3 regions of the Parabacteroides sp. KHUB-02 genome follow, and region 2 is predicted to be linked to each of the others. Evidence: riboswitches for the same ligand, from Rfam matches in the RefSeq annotation. Region 2 holds a riboswitch; each other region holds the start of a gene.

Region 1 (5,109 bases), 2.9 Mb from region 2:
ACGGGCGAAACTACCCAATCCCCAAATCACGTATGCACGGATATCCTCCTCGACGCTAAAGAATTTAAGTACACCGATCACGGCGTTTGCCACGTAACCGATCATCACACCGATAATCAACAACGTGACATTTCCTTTTACCTTTTGGGAAACATACACGATCAGCGCCATCACGGATAAGGAACCGATCACGGCCGCTATCGATAAGGCGATCTCCCCCATAAAACCAAGTTTACTCAAGGCAACGCCCCCTAAACTACCGCTTAACAACACCACAAAAGCGACACCCATGCTCGCTCCCGAACTGATACCTAAGACCGAAGGTCCGGCCAATGGATTACGGAAAACGGTTTGCATCTGTAAGCCGCTGATGGATAAGCCTGCTCCCGCTACCAACGCTGTCAATGCCTGTGGTAGTCGGGATTTCCAGATAATATTCTGCCATGTAATAGGCTCATTTCCTGAATTCCAGATAATATGCCAAACCGATTGAAGAGGAATAGAGACTGACCCCAACACCAAATTCAAAAAGATTAGAACAAAAATAGCCGTGACAATCGCCAGCATCCATAGGGTATTTGAATGTCTCATCAGTGTTCCTTATTTAAGTCGAGAATAATAGACCGGCTCATGATCCGGTAATAAATCCGGATGAAAGATATGAAGCAAATCCGCTAGGACGATCTCCGGTTCTGTCGGCATACTCTCATAAAACGGCGTGTTCTTCATATTACAATAGATAATCCCTTTCTCCCGGAACGCACGGAAATCCGCATAACGAGGATCTTGCTCTTTCAATGCCTCATAGCTAAACGTTCCCGGGAAACTATTCACGATACGCCAGTAATCAGCATCGTCCGCTTGGTTATAGACCGTCTCGAAGTCTAATGTAACACCACCGGATCGCTCATCGTCTTTCAAGAAATAATCAGCGCCGGCATCCTTGAAAAGCTGTGCCAAGAAACTCTTTCCTCCTACGGCATACCAGTTTCCACCCCGTAACTCGCCACTAAAAACGATCGGACGTTTTTTAACCTTGCCATCCGCCGTAAGTTCCTTTAATTCATTATACCTCTTCTCAATGGCGGCAAAACGCTCATTGCCCTCTTTCTCTACCCCTAACAACAAGCCTATGAACTTGATCCATTCAGCTTGTCCCAATGGCGTAGTCTCCTTATAACCCAAATGGGGAATCAAGGGGATACCCACGTCTTTCAGCGTCTCATAGCCTCCCCGCTTGAATGGCGATACAAGGATCAAATCAGGATTCATACTCATGATAACCTCGTTATCGAAATTTCCCTCTATACCGATCTTTGCGGTTTTACCTTCTTTCAGGCGTTCGTTCATCTCTTTATTGAACAAATGCCGTGTACTGGTAATCCCAACGACCTTATCCAAAGCACCCAATTTAATAAAATTCGATAATTGCAGGGAAGTCATACAGATAACGCTTCGGATGGGAAGCTCTATCATCGTATAATCAACGGGAATCCCCGTGGGTTTCGAACCTCTTTTTACGAACGCATAATGAAACGTGGTGCTTTCCTCGTTTTGAGGATCTTGAATATCAGCCAAGACATATTGATCCGCATAGGTAAGCTTGAATCCTTGGGCGTATAAAGGCTTAACCTGCTCTTGCGAGAATGCGGATTGCTCTACGGAAGCCGTCTTCCCTATTTCTCCTTTTTCACGGATACCTGAAGTACATGATAAAGTCAATACCGATAAAAGCAAGCATCCACCCGCTATAAACTTATTCATAATCCTTGTTTAATTGACAGTTGATCATTGACAGTTACTCTCGTCCTGCTCCACGGGACAGCAACATTTATTTATGAACCGGCAGGTCTTCTGACTTACTTCCATTCTGGACGCCTTCCCGATTACGAAACCAGTGGCCAAGGTATTGTCCGAATGTTTAGAAGTTCACAGCAGCGTGGTCTGTCCGGGATTCTCACCCGGTTCCCTTTTAATCCGCCTCCCGGAAAAAGAGATAAGCGGAGCCTGTTACAGCGACAAAAGTAGTAAGAATATTTGTATACATCCGCAATTTTAAGGACTTTTGCGTTTCAAATAAAAACAGATACACATGAATCATCCTATTCACTTAGTCTCATTAGGTCCCGGTGATCCGGAATTAATTACGCTGAAAGGGCTTAAAACATTACAAAAGGCTGATATTATCTATTGTCCTGCTACACAAGGCAAGCATGGAATCATATCTCGGGCGACGGATATATTGAAAGCTATTGAGGTAGACGAATCCTTGATCCATCCGTTTATTTTGCCAATGAGTAAGGAACGGACAGATGCGTTAAACGCTTATAACGAATTGTTTCTGGATGCCCAAGCTGAATATTTGAAAGGAAAACAAATCGTGATCGTCGCCGAGGGAGACGCTGGTTTTTATTCATCTATACAATATGTATACGATAAATTCGAGGAAGCAGGAATCCCGGTAGATCGAATCGCAGGAATTCCGGCATTTATAGCGGCAGGTGCCTTGGCCGGGATACATATCGTAAAACAAGAGGAGCAAATTAATGTAATCCCCGGGACTGCGTCATTCGATGAACTTTCGGCAAAAATAGAAAATGGAATGATCATCGTCATCATGAAATTACCGGGTTGCCAAGAGGCTATTCATACTTGTATCCGGCAGTATGCGGATAAGGCGGTTTTTCATTATTTCGAGAATGTAGGAACAGGAAAAGAATATTATACTACTGATATCGCCACTATACATTCCAAGGATTTCCCCTATTTCTCCCTACTGATTATCCAACCTCGCTAAAAGAAGAAGGCTGCCCGGAGAGTAACCAAACCCGGACAGCCCATCTTATTACGCTACATGCAATATATGCTTAAGCTGATCGATATGGAAACGAAGTGTATCCATATAAGGTTTCACTGAATTATGGTACATGATCGCTTTTGCGTGCATATCTTCCAACTCGCTTACTTTACGGTTCGCCTCACGCATTTTACAAGCGTTGTAGCGAATACCCGATACATGCCCTTTGATATCCTCGATCGCTTGGTTTCCCCGGTTGAAGATAGACTCTGCTTCTTCCGGAGCGTATACCGTATAGGCTTGGGCAACGTCATCCAGTAATGCCTGTTGATAAGAGCCGGCTATCGGGAGCAATTGATGGATCGCATGATGACATAAAGAATGAACCTCGTTTTGAAGCTTCTTCAATTCTACTTCCCACTTTGATTCACATACTTCATCCAATTGTTTGACTTCCGCTACGACACGGCCGCTAAACAATTCCACTACCATCTTTTCCCATGCTTCTGCTACCCACGATTTAGTAGCAAATGTAACCTGACTAAATCTTACTGTTGACATAACCTTAAATTTACATATTATATTGCTAATGTTATTAATCTCTTATCTATTTCAATTTATCACACTCAAACCATTTTAGCTTTCTTTTTATCGCTGTGACACCACAAAATTAATCAAATTATCATAGATGGATAATTTTAAAGACTATTTTATAATTCTTTAAGAGTGCGACAAGCAAAACGTATGATTTTTGCAAAGTTCACTTTACAAAAAGTTTAATTTCAAGCCTAACAGCTATCACAAAAAGCAAGATCATCGCCATCTTCGCACAAAAATATCAAAATAACACAATCTTATTATTCCATAAAGGGGGAAAACCTTGTTCCGTATCATTTTGTTATTATAATAAATTAGATTTACTTTGTTCAAACTATATAAACTTACATAAAGCACATGAAATCGGACATTGAGATAGCAAGAGAAACAGACTTGCGTAAAATTAAGGAAGTTGCGACAACGTTAGGTATCCCTCGTGAGGAAGTACAAAATTATGGCAGGTATATTGCCAAGGTTCCTATCCATTTGATCGATAAAAAGCAAATGGACCAGCATAATTTAATTTTAGTGACCGCTATCACTCCCACTAAAGCGGGAATCGGAAAGACTACGGTTTCGATCGGTCTGGCTTTAGGGCTGAATAAAATAGGGAAGAAAGCGGTGGTCGCTTTACGTGAGCCGTCTCTTGGCCCGTGTTTCGGCATGAAAGGTGGTGCTGCCGGAGGTGGATATGCCCAAGTGCTTCCTATGGAAAACATCAACTTGCATTTTACAGGGGATTTTCATGCGGTTACTTCCGCCCACAATATGATTACCGCTTTATTGGATAACTATATTTATCAGACTCGCAACACCTGCGAGGGATTGAAGGAGATCAAATGGAAACGGGTTCTTGACGTAAACGACCGTAGCTTACGTAACATCGTATCGGGTCTAGGCGGCTCGGCGAACGGTGTCCCTACCGAGACCGGATTTGACATCACTCCCGCTTCAGAGATCATGGCGATCCTTTGCTTGGCTACGGATATAGAGGATTTGAAACGACGTGTCGGAAATATTTTATTGGGTTATACAAACGAAGATAAGCCTTTCACGGTAAATGATCTTGGCATAGCCGGAGCTATTACCGTATTGCTAAAAGACGCATTACTGCCGAACCTAGTACAAACAACGGAGAATACTCCCGCATTTGTACATGGAGGTCCTTTCGCTAATATCGCCCATGGATGTAATTCCATATTGGCCACCCAAATGGCTCTTACTTATGGAGATTATGTGATTACGGAGGCTGGTTTCGGCGCTGATCTGGGCGCAGAGAAATTCTTTAATATCAAATGTAGAAAAGCGGGGCTTTCACCGAAACTGACAGTCATCGTAGCGACTGCCCAGAGCTTAAAACTTCATGGTGGCGTTCCTGAAAAAGAAATCAAGGAACCGAATATCGAAGGATTAAAGAACGGATTCGCTAACTTAGATAAACACATTGAGAATATGAAGAGCTTCGGACAGCAAGTAATCGTGACTTTCAACCGTTTCGCTACCGATACGGACGAGGAGATCGCTTTAGTGGCTGAGCATTGCAAGGAAAAAGGGGTTGGATTCGCCATGAATAACGTTTTCTCCGAAGGAGGTGAAGGGGGTACGGAGCTTGCCCGCTTAGTGGTTGATACGATCGAAAATCATCCTTCCGCTCCTTTACAATATACATATGATCTGAATGATCCGATCCGTACGAAGGTACAAAAAGTGGCCCA
Region 2 (5,109 bases):
GTTTTCCTGAAGATTTAACATGGATTCAACTTCCTTTTCAGACATTCCCATCGCTATGGCTACCTCTTTTAAAGCGTTGATCTCGGTGGCGCAAACATTACCGTCGCTCTTAGCGATCTCGGCGAGGAACGCCAGCAGTTGCAGCCGCTCCTCATAACTTAGGTTGTATGCGATCTGGGTTCCGCATTCCCGGATGGTATTCTTGAATCCTATGCTATTCTCTTGCTCCATGCGTTTGGCTTGGTCGAAAAGCTTTAGCAATATCTCTTCACCTTGGCCTACGGCGATCTCGCCGAAGTTCCTTCGGAGGAATTGACGGACATATTCCATCTCGCTGTGCATGATTTTCCCATCGGCACGGATGATATAGGAGGCCATTACCAACATGGAGAAAAGGAAACTGTTACGCTCCCCGGCGTATGGGTCTCTTCGTGTATATTGATCATCGTAATTGGTTCTGCCACCGAAGGGCTGTCCCGTCATGTTTGCCTCTTCCTCAAAGAAAGAGCCTAATATAATACCGGCTAAAGCGCCCAGTGGTCCGAATGCCATAAACCCCAAGACACCGCCTATCCATTTTCCGATACCCATATTCTTCTTTGTTTTATTTGTCGTTAATCAATGGTGCGATATTCGCTATTCTCTAAACGCATCTCCGGCTGTTGCAATTTCTGGTATTCATCATTGTTCAATTTTGATACCGCAAATTCGCTCTATTTCAAAAATATATTCTTTGGGTGTTGTGAACAATACAGCTTCCATTCCAATCGCCTTTGCACCCAACACATTCACCATTCTGTCATCCGTAAACAAACATTCCGACGGTTTAAGGCTATATTTGTCACAAAGGCGAAGATAAATTTCCTTTTCAGGCTTGATGAAATGTTCCTCACACGATATTACCACACCGTCAAGCAACCGGAATATGTCGAATTTCTCCATGACCCGGTAGATTGTGTCGCTCCAGTTCGTCAACCCATATAGTTTGAATCCGGATTGCTTTAATTTTTTTAGAAGTACACGCATACCTTCAATCTCTCCTGTTATCTCTTCAAGATAATTATCTTTGAAAAACGTGAAGGCATCACTATATTCAGGATACCTTTTTATCGCTCCGTCAATCATTTTCTCAAACGGGATTATTCCACGGTCGCACATGTTTATAAATTCCGGATCTGATAGAATCTTGTGAAAACCGATTAGCGACACTTCATCATCCCCGAAATGTCGTTCAAGCAAGGGTTGCAAATCGTGATTTACAAGGACCTTGCCAAAATCAAAAATGAGGTTTTTAATCATTATCTTCGATATTTTTAATTACACGGAAAGGATTGCCGACAGCTATGGAATTGGCAGGAATATCTTTCACGACAACACTGCCTGCTCCGATGACAGAGTTTTGGCCGACAGTCACACCCGGAAGGATTGTAGAGCCGCCTCCTATCCATACACCATCTTCTATAAGGACAGGTCGGGCAATTGTGTCGCAGATGGACGCTCCGGGACATGTCCTTTCCGGCATCCTTTCTGCGAGGTGGACGGAATGAGTTGCGGTATATATTTTCACATCGGGGGCTATCATCACGTTGTTACCGATAATGATATTGTTATTATCGAGGAACGTACAGTTCATGTTCACGATCACCTTGTTCCCGAAATAGATGTTTTTCCCATACTCGCATCGGAAGTCTATGTCGATGTAAACATCCTTGCCGATACTTCCGAACATCTGCCGATAGATGCGCTGCTTTGCCTCATTGTCGGCATAATCCGTTTCTCTGAGTTGGTGTAGTAGCCTTTTGTTACGGACAGTCATTTCCGTTATTTCGGGCGATGAGCCGTCGAAAGGCTCCTCATCCATACATTTTTGATATTCAGTTTTCATGTGTTCAATTCATCTCATTGTAGAGTCTTATTCTTTATTTGAGCCAATTATTACGACAAGGTAACGCAAGCAAGAATAGGCAGCTTCAAATTGATATGCCTTCAAGCATACGCAAAGTTACACAAAATAGCTGAGAACACGAACAAACGAAATGTATAAAAACTGTACTTGCCTGTTGACTCTACAAAAAGTAAGACTTTTTCATTTAACATCTCATTTAAGTGGAGCTTCTTGTAAATTTTAGCATGCGCTATTGTTTTCGGTGGAAGGATTCAGGAAAACACGTACGACCTTTCCAGAAAACACGTACGACTTTTTTCAAAAACATGTATGTGTTTTCGCAGAAAGATTATCCTGTTTTTTTAATTTTGATTTTTAATGCTTTATGCATAAGCTTCTCTTGTGAGCTTATTGTACGGAATTTTACTTGGGATCCGTGTATTCCGTATATTCCGGCCTGGCTGAAGTGGATAGTTAAATAAAAAATACTATCTTTGCCCCCGAATCGGTTCCGCATATACCATTCGGGTATGTGGATTAAAAGGGAATCGGGTGTGAATCCCGGACAGTCCCGCTGCTGTGAAGCTCCGAAGAACATCTTGAAACAACACTATCGCCACTGGTTCTAGCGACCGGGAAGGCCTCAAGATGGGAGTCAGTCAGAAGACCTGCCATTCATTAAAGGCTGTTTTTGCTCGAGGGATTAGGAAAGCAGTACGAAAAGAATAAGAATCAATAGTTAATGATTTATGGAGAATTTATGTCCTCGTGGCGACATGATCCGTAAAGTGCTTGTTGCGAATCGAGGTGAGATCGCTATCCGTGTGATGCGCTCATGTAAGGAGATGGGGATTCGCACTGTTGCTGTATATTCGGAGACCGATCGTACCGCTCGGCATGTAATGTATGCGGATGAGGCAGCCTTGATAGGCCCGGCGGCTTCCAAGGAAAGTTATTTGAATATAGACAATCTGATCGCTGCGGCGAAACGGCACCATGCCGATGCGATACATCCCGGTTATGGTTTCTTGTCGGAGAACGCGGACTTCGCACGCCGTTGTAAGCAAGAAGGATTGATATTTATCGGCCCGTCAGCGGAGACGATGGAAGCGATGGGAGATAAGATCGCCGCACGCAAACGCATGATCGCCGCAGAGGTTCCTGTGGTTCCCGGTACGGAGCAACCGTTGCAAAGTGCGGAAGAAGCGCTTCGGGTTTGCGAAGAAATTGGTTTCCCTGTTATGCTGAAAGCTTCTATGGGAGGTGGAGGAAAAGGGATGCGCCTGATACATGAGAAGGGCGAGGTTGTCGAGGCTTATCATACGGCTCGTTCAGAATCGTTGTCCTCATTTGGTGATGATACGGTATATATAGAGAAATTCGTAGAGGAGCCGCATCATATAGAATTCCAGATATTGGGAGATAACCATGGTAATGTCATTCATCTATTTGACCGGGAATGTTCGGTTCAACGTCGTAACCAGAAAATAGTAGAGGAAAGCCCGTCTCCATTCCTAACAGCGGACTTACGTAAAGAAATGGGGGAAAAGGCTGTGGCTGCGGCTAAAGCGGTTCATTATTCCGGAGCGGGAACGATAGAGTTCCTTGTAGATAAGGACCGCCATTTTTATTTTTTGGAAATGAATACCCGGCTACAAGTAGAGCATCCTATCACGGAAGAAGTGGTAGGGGTGGATTTGGTAAAGGAACAAATCCGTATCGCCAATAATGAGGTTTTGCATCTTCGTCAAGAAGATCTTTTCCAACGAGGACATGCCATCGAGTGCTGGATCTGTGCGGAGGATACGGAAAATAATTTCATGCCTTCCCCGGGTATTATCCGGCAATTAACGGAACCGAATGGTATCGGGGTACGTATCGATAGCTATGTATATGAAGGGTATGAGATTCCGGTCTATTATGACCCTATGATCGGTAAATTAATCGTATGGGCAACGACACGTGCGTATGCGATCGAGCGTATGCGCCGGGTTCTATATGAATATAAAATCACGGGCTTAAAGACGAACCTCAGTTATTTGAAACGTATCATGCATAATCCTGATTTCGTGAAAGGGGAATATAATACATTATTTATCGCTAAGAATGCCCGGATGCTACAACGGTCTAACGGTAATAACGAGGAAATCGAGAATATCGCCATGATCGCCGCTTATATGGATTATTTGATGAATTTAGAGGAAAATACTTCTACCCAATTGGTGGATACACGTCCTATCAGCCGTTGGCGGGAGTTTGGTTTACAAAAAGGTGTCTTACGGATTTAACGGGTATTGGTTATGGAAATACATATCGGAAATCGTGTGGCCGATGTGACATTGGTCAGTAAAGAAGGGAATAAAGTCCGGCTTTCTATCGACGGGAAGCCGTATGATGTGGATATCGTGATGACGGAGAACGGCAGTTGTTCTGTCTTGCACGATGGGAACTCATTTAACGCGGAGATCATCTCCGGAGAAGATCATCGGAGTTATGACGTGAATATGTTCTACCGTTCCTATCATGTGGATATCGTAGATACCCAAAAGAAATATTTGCGTATGCGTAAAAGTGCGGAAGAGAAGCAAGATGACAAGATTGTCGCCCCGATGCCGGGTAAAGTCGTGAAAATACCTGTGCGGAAAGGAGATCGCTTGGAAACGGGGGATACCGTGGTCGTACTTGAGGCGATGAAGATGCAGAGTAACTATAAGGTAAGCTCAGCATGCGTGGTAAAAGATATATTGGTATCCGAGGGAGATTCCGTTGATAACAATCAAGTGCTTATGACTTTAGACCTATTAAAAGATGATTCATATGAATAACGAGCAATTATATAAAGATTTTGAGGCTTTGAATAAAGAGGCCTCGTTGGGAGGAGGATTGAATCGCATTGAGAAACAACATGCTTGCGGGCGTATGACCGCCCGTGAACGAATCGAGATGCTGTTGGATAAAGGGACTTTCAATGAGCTGGATAAATTCGTGGTGCATCGGTGTACAAACTTCGGGATGGATAAGAATAAGATTCCCGGTGATGGAATGGTAAGTGGTTATGGAAAGATCGATGGTCGTTTGGTATTTGTTTACGCTTATGATTTTACCGCATACGGTGGGACCTTGAGTGCCACGAATGCCGCTAAGATCGTGAAAGTGCAACAATTAGCCTTAAAGAACGGAGCGCCGATCATCGCCTTGAATGACTCGGGGGGTGCCCGGATTCA
Region 3 (5,109 bases), 1.6 Mb from region 2:
ACCAGCTGATTATGCGCCTTGTGGTAGGTAAGGCTAACGTCGCAATTCACGCAACGAGGCACCCACCCGCACCCTCGGCACTCGATCATCGGGGCGAATCCCCGGCGGTTCTGGAATAGGATCGCCTGCTCGCCCCGGGATAGGGCCTCCCGCACCTTCTCCACCAACAGAGGGGAGAAAAGGGTATCTTTCATGATCTTCTTGCGCTTTAGCTCCTTCACGTCCACCGTAATAATCTCCGGCATCAAGCAATCACCGTAGCGGGTAGATAACTCAACCAGACCGTATTTCCCCGCCGTAGCGTTGAAATAAGAATCGATGGAGGGGGTGGCGGAACCCAATAAGGTCTTACCGCCGTGCATACCCGCCAAGACGATGGCAGCGTTACGGGCATGGTAACGGGGTGCCGGGTCCTGCTGCTTATACGTATTCTCATGCTCCTCGTCCACGATAATCAAGCCCAAGTCCTTAAACGGAAGGAAGAGGGACGAACGGACCCCCAATACCAGCATAGGCTCGTCGTTATGCAATAGCTTATTCCAAACTTCCACCCGCTCGTTATCCGAGAACTTAGAGTGGTAGACCAATAGCTTATCCCCGAATAATTTCGCCAGCCGTTCCGTGATCTGGGTCGTGATAGCGATCTCCGGCAACATATATAAAACCTGCCGCCCCAGCCGCAAGACCTCATGGATCAAACGGACGTATATCTCGGTCTTACCACTGGAAGTCACGCCATGAAGCAAGCAGACCTCCTTCGTCTTGAAAGCCTCATGGATCTCTCCATAGGCTTTCTCTTGCGCCGGACTGAGCGGATTCGGCTCTTGCAAGCGGCAGACAGATACTTGCAAACGACCCACCTCTTTCTCGTAACTCTCCAAGATACCCCGTTTCAGCAGCCCCTCCAATACCGCAGAGGTATAACCACTGCGTTCCAATAGCTCTTTCTTGGAAAGCTCCTTCGATAAAGCGGGATTCAAGGTATGGCTTAAATCCAAGAAGCTGACCAGCAGAAGCTCTTGCTTCTTCGCTCGTTTCAAATCCTCGAACACCGCCTGTAATTTCGTCTCATCCCGGTAAGCCTCGGCCAAACGGATAAACGCCTGTGTCTTGGGAACGAATCCTCGCTTTAGCTCCTCGCTCACCTCGACCGCCCCTTTCACCATCAAGGAAGAGACGATCGGGACAACATTTCGAAGACCGGTCTTCTTCTCCAACTCCGAGATCGTCAATTTCAAAACCCCGCTAAAAGCATCCAGTACCGCTTGCTCGTTCGGGCGCAAGGGGGCGGTGGCCTCGAAATCCTCATTATAAGTAACCGTCGTCTCGCTTTCCAACTTTAAGCCGGAAGGCAAGGCCGCCTTATACACGTCGCCCAGCTTACATATATAATAAGAAGATATCCATTTCCAGAAACGGAGTTGCGGACGGCGGAGCACCGGCGTGGCATCCAGCAAAGCGTAGATCTCCTTCGTCTCAAAATCGGATACCGGTTCCCGGTCGTGTACCTCCATGACGATAGCCGTATAATATCGTTTCTTCCCGAAATGCACGATCACCCGGCAACCGGGAGTCACGGCTCTCTCCAGATCTTCGGGTATCCGATAGGTATAGCTATTCTCCAAAGGAAGGGGAAGTATGACGTCCGCGTATTTCATTCAAACAGGTGTTTCATTACGAGCCCAAAAATAACAAAAAAGGCCGGACTTCTAAAGCCCAGCCTCTCTCATTTTATTTTCACCTATTTAGAACAAGATCGCTGCCGTGATAGACCATCCACGGTTCTTTCCGGCACCGTCGGAGAGGTTCACCTTCTCAATACTATAGTTATCAGTCAGTCCCAGACCATAATTGAAACCCACCTGCAAGTGACTGATCAGCTCCACGCCGGCACCGAAGTTAAGACCTGCGCTGAAATTCTTCGCCTTCACCTGATCCGCTACGGAACCCGGGATATCCCAAAACTTATCACCGCCTACACGGAAACCGATATACGGACCGGCTGCCAGATACGCCTTGACGATCGGTAAGCCGAATTTCCATTTCAAGTTGACCGGAACATCGATATAATCCGTCTTCATCGAAGTCTTCACCCCGCCAGCCGAGGTCGTTTCCAAACCTTTTTGCGAATACAACACTGCCGCATCGATCCCGACACCGACCAACGGTAAGGTCGTCTCGATCATCGGACCCACTTGGAAGCCGGTTACGTTATCCGCTTTCAACACGTCCGAGTTGAAATGAACAGACGATATATTCACACCTCCCTTGATACCGAATTTAAGCTGAGCGTTCGCCGGAAGCGCCATCAACGCTAGCAAGGCAACCATAACAAGTCCCACAATTTTCTTCATATTCATACTTCTTTTGTTAATTACTCGTTGCAAATAAACGCACTTTTCTAATAATAAACAAATATTCTCTATAGAGTGTTCACGGAATACCCCAGTCCTTTAAACGCAAAGAAAGCATGCATCTTACACACGGAGCTCATCCCGTCGGTCAGATTCATGCTTCTTTCCCTAATTATTATGGCAAAATAATTATCCGAAACCATGAGACGACTTGATAAGAAAACCTTGGATAAAGAATAGTAAAAACCGGATACGGTTCTTGCGTTCTCTTCCGGCCTTTCCTCGAAGCCGTCGAAAATATACACGCCTTGCAGGTCTTCTGACTTACTTCCGGTCTTAAGCGCCTTCCCATTCACTTGAATGAACAGTGGCAACAGTATTGCTCAACCCGTTTATGAAGCTTACAGCAGCGGGACTGTCCGGGATTCTCACCCGATTCCCTTTTAATCCCTATCCGGCGATTGCCGAAAGGGAACAAAGCATGTAGCAAAGATACATAAAGTTTTGATGTAGCCTAACACTTTCCACAAAAAATATCCTTATATTCCCGGTTCCTGATATAGCATAAAGCCGCCCCGATAGCCGTGCGATATTCGGCATACTCCGGTATCTTGAAATGGACATCGCACATCTCCTCCAGACGGGGGAAAATATCCGGGCATTGTGGCAAGCGAGTCAGGTTACCGATCAATACGATATTCTTGATATCGCCATTTAACGAGGCGAAAACAGCTCCTTGTCCGATGGTCTGCAAGACCATATGAACGATACCGAGAGCGATATCCTCAACCTTAGCGTTCGCGTCCGCTTTTCCGAAAATAGAGGCTGTCACGTCCAGCGGCAGGCCGGGTAGCGGATGCGGCGTAATATCCCGGATATGCAAGTCGATATCATTCAAGGAACCGTGCTCGGCCAAAGACGCTATTTGGTGAAAGTCATGCGTTTTCAATAATAGCTTAGACAAGCCGAGGATTGTTCCGCCACCGATACCCAATCCCCCGATATGCTCGATCGTGGAGCCTTGTACCTTGACAAAGGAGGTACCCGTTCCCATGCTGACCACCAATAGACTGTCCAGTCCCGTATTATATTGCGCCCCTAGCCCATTCGCAAGGAACTCATCCGTCTTCGCAGTTGGTAAGCCATATAAAGGTTGATCGATATAGGCGCTACCTACACCCGTCAAGATCACTTTCTCTATATTCGAGAGCGAGATGTTATTATCATAAATATACTTACCGAAGGCTCCGAATAAAGAGGTTACCGGATCGGTAGCTTTCACGAACATCGGGTTCTTGATCTTCTTATCCTCCACGCCGACGATCTTGGTCGTGCTACCTCCCACATCTATACCTATAACGATTCCCATGATTCTTTCCCTTTTTAATTGAATAATCGCTACAAAAGTACATAAACCCGCATACAATACTAAAAAAGGCCGGACAAAATCAATTGTCCAGCCTCTCTTTATTTAAAAACCGTAAGGTCTAAACTCTATTTATTCGCCTAACAAGATCTCAAGGATCTGGCAAGCTGCCTTCGATACGGAAGTACCCGGGCCAAAGATAGCGGCAACGCCAGCCTTATACAAGAAGTCATAGTCTTGAGCCGGGATTACACCTCCAGCAATAACGATGATGTCCTCACGACCTAGTTTCTTCAACTCCTCGATAACCTGCGGAACCAACGTCTTATGACCAGCGGCCAAAGAAGAAACGCCCATTACGTGAACGTCGTTCTCCACAGCTTGACGGGCAGCCTCGGCCGGAGTCTGGAACAACGGTCCCATATCTACGTCGAAACCACAGTCCGCATAACCAGTAGCGACAACCTTAGCGCCACGGTCGTGTCCGTCCTGACCCATCTTAGCGATCATGATACGAGGCTGACGGCCTTCTTTCTTAGCGAATTGCTCGCAAAGCTCGCAAGCTTTCTGGAAGTCTGCGTCTTTCTTAGTTTCTGATGAATACACGCCTGAAATAGTTCTAATGATTGCTTTATAACGACCTACAACCACCTCGCAAGCATCGGAGATCTCTCCCAATGACGCACGCAAGCCGGCAGCCTTAACAGCCAACTCTAATAAGTTGCCCTTCTTCGTCTTCACGCACTCCGTGATATCAGCCAAAGCTTTTTGAACAGCGGCTTCGTCACGGTTAGCACGCAACTCCTTCAAAGCGGCGATCTGCTCGTTACGTACGGCTGTATTATCGATCTCAAGGATATCGATCGGATCTTCCTTCGGCAAACGATATTTGTTAACACCAACGATGGTCTGAACACCAGAGTCGATACGAGCCTGTGTACGAGCGGCAGCTTCCTCGATACGCATCTTAGGAAGACCTGTCTCGATGGCTTTCGCCATACCACCCATGCTCTCGATCTCTTGGATCAATGCCCAACCTTTATGTACCAACTCATTCGTCAAAGACTCTACATAGTAAGAACCAGCCCACGGGTCGATCTCCTTACAGATCTTAGTCTCTTCCTGAATGTAAATCTGTGTATTACGAGCGATACGAGCAGAGAAGTCGGTCGGCAAAGCGATCGCCTCATCCAATGCGTTCGTATGCAAAGATTGTGTATGTCCTAATGTAGCGGCCATAGCCTCGATACAAGTACGTCCTACGTTATTGAACGGATCTTGCTCGGTCAATGACCAACCGGAAGTCTGGCTATGTGTACGCAATGCCAATGATTTCGGGTTCTTAGCGCCGAAGCTCTTCACGATCTTCGCCCACAACATACGAGCCGC

What was found. A riboswitch is a leader RNA that binds a small molecule or an ion and turns the genes downstream of it on or off. The one in region 2 is predicted to bind cobalamin.
Region 1: linked by a shared signal. The riboswitch ahead of ACYIA1_RS06230 (ABC transporter substrate-binding protein) and the one ahead of accC (acetyl-CoA carboxylase biotin carboxylase subunit) in region 2 are both predicted to bind cobalamin.
Region 3: linked by a shared signal. The riboswitch ahead of ACYIA1_RS12160 (porin family protein) and the one ahead of accC (acetyl-CoA carboxylase biotin carboxylase subunit) in region 2 are both predicted to bind cobalamin.

Annotation. Positions count from the first base shown of each region.
Region 1 covers NZ_JBWQEV010000001.1:1,430,984-1,436,092, reverse strand. The annotation lists gene ACYIA1_RS06235 (iron ABC transporter permease) at 1-591, opposite strand, end outside; gene ACYIA1_RS06230 (ABC transporter substrate-binding protein) at 601-1,764, opposite strand; cobalamin riboswitch at 1,828-2,026, opposite strand; gene ACYIA1_RS06225 (precorrin-2 C(20)-methyltransferase) at 2,093-2,797, shown strand; gene ACYIA1_RS06220 (hypothetical protein) at 2,846-3,358, opposite strand; gene ACYIA1_RS06215 (formate--tetrahydrofolate ligase) at 3,752-5,109, shown strand, end outside.
Region 2 covers NZ_JBWQEV010000001.1:4,293,949-4,299,057, forward strand. The annotation lists gene ACYIA1_RS18185 (TerB family tellurite resistance protein) at 1-591, opposite strand, end outside; gene ACYIA1_RS18190 (HAD family hydrolase) at 682-1,299, opposite strand; gene ACYIA1_RS18195 (sugar O-acetyltransferase) at 1,292-1,885, opposite strand; cobalamin riboswitch at 2,375-2,575, shown strand; gene accC (acetyl-CoA carboxylase biotin carboxylase subunit) at 2,662-4,173, shown strand; gene ACYIA1_RS18205 (acyl-CoA carboxylase biotin carboxyl carrier protein subunit) at 4,186-4,710, shown strand; gene ACYIA1_RS18210 (acyl-CoA carboxylase subunit beta) at 4,703-5,109, shown strand, end outside.
Region 3 covers NZ_JBWQEV010000001.1:2,736,658-2,741,766, forward strand. The annotation lists gene priA (replication restart helicase PriA) at 1-1,658, opposite strand, end outside; gene ACYIA1_RS12160 (porin family protein) at 1,746-2,354, opposite strand; cobalamin riboswitch at 2,647-2,849, opposite strand; gene coaW (type II pantothenate kinase) at 2,869-3,723, opposite strand; gene scpA (methylmalonyl-CoA mutase) at 3,853-5,109, opposite strand, start outside.